DNA from 2 places in the Stenotrophomonas sp. 24(2023) genome. Region 1 is predicted to be linked to the other one. Evidence: predicted binding sites of a transcription regulator. Region 1 holds the regulator's gene; the other holds the start of a gene.
What was found. The regulator FliA, encoded in region 1, starts transcription of late flagellar genes. The targets are predictions, from matches to a motif close to TAAAGTTTNNCNNNCNNNGGCCGATAA.
Positions count from the first base shown of each region.

Region 2: the regulator FliA is predicted to act here: its motif matches at 1,132-1,158, upstream of Q9R17_RS06205 (methyl-accepting chemotaxis protein).

Region 1 covers NZ_CP133160.1:4,003,312-4,005,700, reverse strand. Annotated here, with positions in the region: gene flhF (flagellar biosynthesis protein FlhF) at 1-44, shown strand, start outside; gene Q9R17_RS18270 (P-loop NTPase) at 31-918, shown strand; gene Q9R17_RS18265 (RNA polymerase sigma factor FliA) at 915-1,658, shown strand; gene cheY (chemotaxis response regulator CheY) at 1,716-2,108, shown strand; gene Q9R17_RS18255 (protein phosphatase CheZ) at 2,108-2,389, shown strand, end outside.
Region 2 covers NZ_CP133160.1:1,406,912-1,409,300, reverse strand. Annotated here, with positions in the region: gene Q9R17_RS06215 (VOC family protein) at 1-130, shown strand, start outside; gene Q9R17_RS06210 (arylamine N-acetyltransferase) at 134-961, opposite strand; gene Q9R17_RS06205 (methyl-accepting chemotaxis protein) at 1,187-2,389, shown strand, end outside.

The sequences.
Region 1 (2,389 bases):
CCGATATGCCCTGCAACCCGGAGTTGAACCATGCCGTCGCGTGAATACGCCAAGCTGACCAAGAACTTCCCTTTGTCGGCCACCCGCAGCCAGCCGCTGGGCCCGGTCCGCACCATCGCCGTCACCGGCGGCAAGGGCGGCGTGGGCAAAACGAACGTTTCGGCCAACCTGGCCGTGGCGCTGGCCGGCATGGGCAAACGCACCCTGCTGCTGGATGCCGACCTGGGCCTGGCCAACATCGACGTCATCCTGGGCCTGAACCCCACGTTCACCCTGGCCGACCTGGTCGCCGGGCGCTGCTCGCTGGAAGACGTGATCGTGGAAGGCCCCAACGGCGTGCTGGTGGTCCCGGCCGCCTCGGGCCGCCGCCACATGGCCGAGCTGCAGCCGGCCGAGCACGTGGGCCTGGTCAACGTGTTCTCCGAACTGGAACGCGAGCTGGACATCATGGTGGTGGACACCGCCGCCGGCATCACCGACGGCGTGCTGACCTTCTGCCAGGCCGCGCAGGACACCGTGGTGGTGGTCTGTGACGAGCCGGCCTCGATCACCGACGCCTACGCGCTGATCAAGGTGCTCTCGCGCGAGCGCGGCGTGGACCGCATCCAGGTGGTGGCCAACATGGTGCGCGACCCCAACGAGGGCCGGGTGCTGTACGAAAAGCTGGTGCGCGTGTGCGAGAAGTTCCTCGCCGACGTGTCCCTGAACTACCTGGGCTGCGTGCCGCAGGATGACTGGCTGCGCCTGTCGGTGCAGCGCCAGCAGCCGGTGGTCAAGGCCTACCCGTCCAGCCCGGCCGCGCAGGCGATCACCGAGATCGCCCGCCGCACCGCCCGCTGGCAGGCCCCGACCGAGCCGCGCGGCGGCGTCGAGTTCTTCCTCGAACGCATCCTCAAGCAGCGCGGGGTGGCCGCATGAAAGCCGCCGCCCAGTACAAGGAGGTCCAGCGGGCCGCTGCGACCGACTGCATCACCCAGCATTCGGACCTGGTGCGGCGCATCGCCCACCACCTGGCCGCACGCCTGCCGGCGAGCGTGGAGATCGACGACCTGATCCAGGCCGGCATGATGGGCCTGATCGAAGCCTCGCGCAGCTACGATGCCGACCAGGGCGCCTCGTTCGAGACCTATGCCTCGATCCGCATCCGCGGCTCGATGATCGACGAGATCCGCCGGGGCGACTGGGTGCCGCGCTCGGTGCACCGCCGCGCACGCGATGCGGCTGCCACCATCCGCCGGCTGGAACAGGCCAGCGGCCGTGCCGCCAGTGCCACCGAAGTGGCCGCCGCCATGGAGATGCCGCTGCCCGACTACCTGCGGCTGATGGAAGATGCTGCACGCGGCCAGGTGCTGAGCCTGGAATCGCGCATCGAGGACCAGGGCGAGCTGGACACCATCGCCCAAGGCGGCCCGACCCCGCAGCAGGTGCTGGAGCGCGGCGAGTTCGGCCGCGAGCTGGGCAAGGCCATCGGCCACCTGCCCGAGCGCGAACAGCTGGTGCTCTCGCTCTATTACGAGCAGGAACTGAACCTGAAGGAGATCGGCGCAGTGCTCGGCGTGAGCGAGTCGCGGGTCTGCCAGATCCATGGCCAGGCGGTCCTGCGCCTGCGCGGCCGCCTGAAGGTGTTTGAAGCCGCCGACGCCGGGCTGGAACAATGAATCTGTTCAGGGCGGCCCACGCCGGCCCTGAAGAATGAACAACAAAGGAAATCCGTTTTGAACAAGAACATGCGCATCCTGATCGTCGACGACTTCTCGACCATGCGTCGAATCGTCAAGAACCTGCTCGGCGACCTGGGCTTCACCAACACGGCCGAAGCCGAGGACGGGCATGCGGCGCTGGCACTGCTGCAGAGCCAGCCGTTCGATTTCGTGGTCACCGACTGGAACATGCCGGTGATGACCGGCATCGAGCTGCTCAAGGCCATCCGCGCCGACGCCAAGCTCAAGACCCTGCCGGTACTGATGGTGACCGCCGAAGCCAAGCGCGAGCAGATCATCGAAGCCGCCCAGAGCGGCGTGAACGGCTACATCATCAAGCCGTTCACCGCGCAGACGCTGGAAGAGAAGCTCGGCAAGATCTTCGAACGCCTGGCGGCCAGCGCCTGATGGACAGCACGGTCGACAGGAACGCACTGGCCCTGCGCCTGCAGGAAGCCCTGGACGCGCTGGAAGCGGGTGATGAAAGCGCCTGGCGCCAGCAGATCGACGGCCTGGTGGCGCTGCGCACCCAGCCGATGATGGCCGGCCTGAGCCGCCTGGCCCGCGAACTGGGCCAGGCCCTGGGCGAACTGCCGACCGTACCCAGCGATGCCGGTGAGCTGGACGACGCCTGCGCGCGCCTGGACCACGTGGTGGCGATGACCGAACAGGCCACCCACCGCACCCTG
Region 2 (2,389 bases), 1.9 Mb from region 1:
CAGCCTGGCGCGGGCGCTGCAGGCCGGTGCCGTACTGCGTTTCGGTCCGGCGCAGGCCGGTGACTGGCATGTGGCGGAGATCCTGGACAGCGAAGGCAATCTCATCGCGCTGCAGGCGGAGCAGGCCTGACGGTCAGGCCTGGGCTGAACGCTGCAGCCAGTCGCTGATCGCCGGGTCCAGCCGCGGGTCATCCGGCAATGCCATGCCGAACGCCTCGCGCAGTACCTGGCGGACGTCGGCGGCGTCGCGCAGCGCACGCCTGTCCGCGGGCTGGCCCGGGTGGTACTGGGTGTAGTGGCCGCTGCCGATCGTGCGGCGCCAGTCCGGCCCGGTCAGCGAGGCACGCAGCTGGCCGGGGAAGCTGGAGTCGGGATGGGTGCAGACGTACCAGTTGGCGACCACGTTGTCGGCCGCTTCCGGTGCCTGCAGATCGAAACGGTACAGCCGGCGCCAGCCCTGCTCGCCTTCGGCCAGCAGCGTGAAATCCTCGCCGTCGCGGTCGATGCGGTAGGCCTCATGTGGCGTGGCCTGTACCGCGCGGTCGTGCAGCCGCAGGGGAACGGTCGGGGTCAGGCTGCCGAAGCCGGCATCCACCAGCCAGTCATCGCCCTCCAGGTGGACGCGCAGCAGCAGGTGCGTGCGTGCGCTCAGCGCGCCATCGGCCACCGACAGCAGCACGCGTGCGGCCAGTGGCCGGGCGTCGAAGCCCAGCGCCTGCAGCAGGGCCAGCAGTGCGCCATTGAGTTCGAAGCAGTAACCGCCACGGCCCTGCACCAGCAGCTTGCGCTGCACGCTGTCCAGGTCGATCGGTACCGCATCGCGCAGCAGGCTGGTCACGGTTTCAAACGGCAGCAGAGCGTTGTGGCGCTGCTGCAGCAGGGTCAACCCGGACAGGCTGACCGCTGGGGCGGTCTGCAACTGCAGGCGGTGCAGGTAACGGGGAACATCGAGCGTGGTCATGGCGGGGGCCGGGAGCCGGTGGGGCACCTACTGTGCGACCGCAACCGGGGTTGAGGTCAAGCGCGGTGTCATCGGCGCGTCGCCTGCGGCCGGTACAAAGGCCGCGCGCGCCAGCCCTCCGGCGTGTGCGGCTCAGGCCCTGCACGGCGACGGCGTGCCACATGCGACCCTAAAGTTGCTGGAATGCCTGCCGATAACGAGGCGTCATTACGCCTGGAGTCTGACATGCTGGCCGTCGTTCCCCGCCTGCGGTCCCTGCGCACCCGTGCAGCGGCGCTGCGTCCCGCCCTTCCCGGCCTGTTGGCGTGGCTGCAGCCGCACCGGCTGAGCGTTGCCAACAAGCTCAAGGCCACCGTGCTGGTATGCAGTGCCGGCCTGGTGGCCATCGCCGCAGTCTATGGCTGGAGCCATCATGCCAGCGCGCAGGCTGAACGCAGCTATGCCAGCTACCAGCGCGGCACCGACCTGGCCGCCTCGCTAGCCACCCAGGTTGCCGAAGCGCGGCGCCTGCAGACGCAGTATGCGCGCAGCTTCGATGCGGCGGACCGCCAGCAGCTGCTGGCGGCGCAGAAGGCCCTGCAGGAAGACCTGCGCGCGCTGCGTGCATTGCCGATGGATGCCGGCCGGCGGAAGGCCCTGCAGGCACTGGCCGCGTCGGTGGACAGCTTCGCCGAGGGCATGGCGGCGCTGTTCGCGCGGGTGGATGAAATGGGGCGCGGGGAGGCCGGGCTGGCAGCCCAGCTGCAGCAGGCGGCCGATACCCTGCAGTCGCGCGTGGACGCGGCGCAGCGCCCTGCGCTGGACCTGCACCTGCAGAAGATGCGGCGGCAGGAGGCCCTGCTGCTGCTCAGCGGTGATGCCGCCCATGCCGACCGGGCCAGCGAGGAAAAACTGCCGTTCGAACTGGGGTTGGCCGGTCTGCGGGCCGATGCGCAGGATGCACTGCGTGCAGGCATGGAAGCCTACCAGGGCAGCCTGCTGGCATACACCGCCGCCCGCGTCGGCCTGGACGTGGAGGCCGCGTCGCTGGCCGATACCGCGGCCACCGTTGCTTCGGCGCTGGATACGCTGCAGCAGGCGCAGGCCACGGCCCTGGCCAACGCACGGGCACGCCAGCAGGCCGCGGCACGCACGATGACGGTGCTGTTCGCGGCGACGCTGCTGCTGGTGGCCAGCGTGCTGATCACCAGCCTGGTGCTGGTGCTGCGCGCGGTACGCCGCCCGATCGAAGACACCCTGCGCTTTGCCGGTGACATCGCCGATGACCGTCTTGATACCCAGCTGCGTGTCTACAACGCCAATGACGAGATCGGCCAGCTGGCGCAGCGCCTGATCCACATGCAGCAGCAGCTGCGCGAGCGCATCGATACCGAACGCGCGGTGGCACGCGGCAACAGCCGCGTGCGCCAGGCACTGGACTGCGCACAG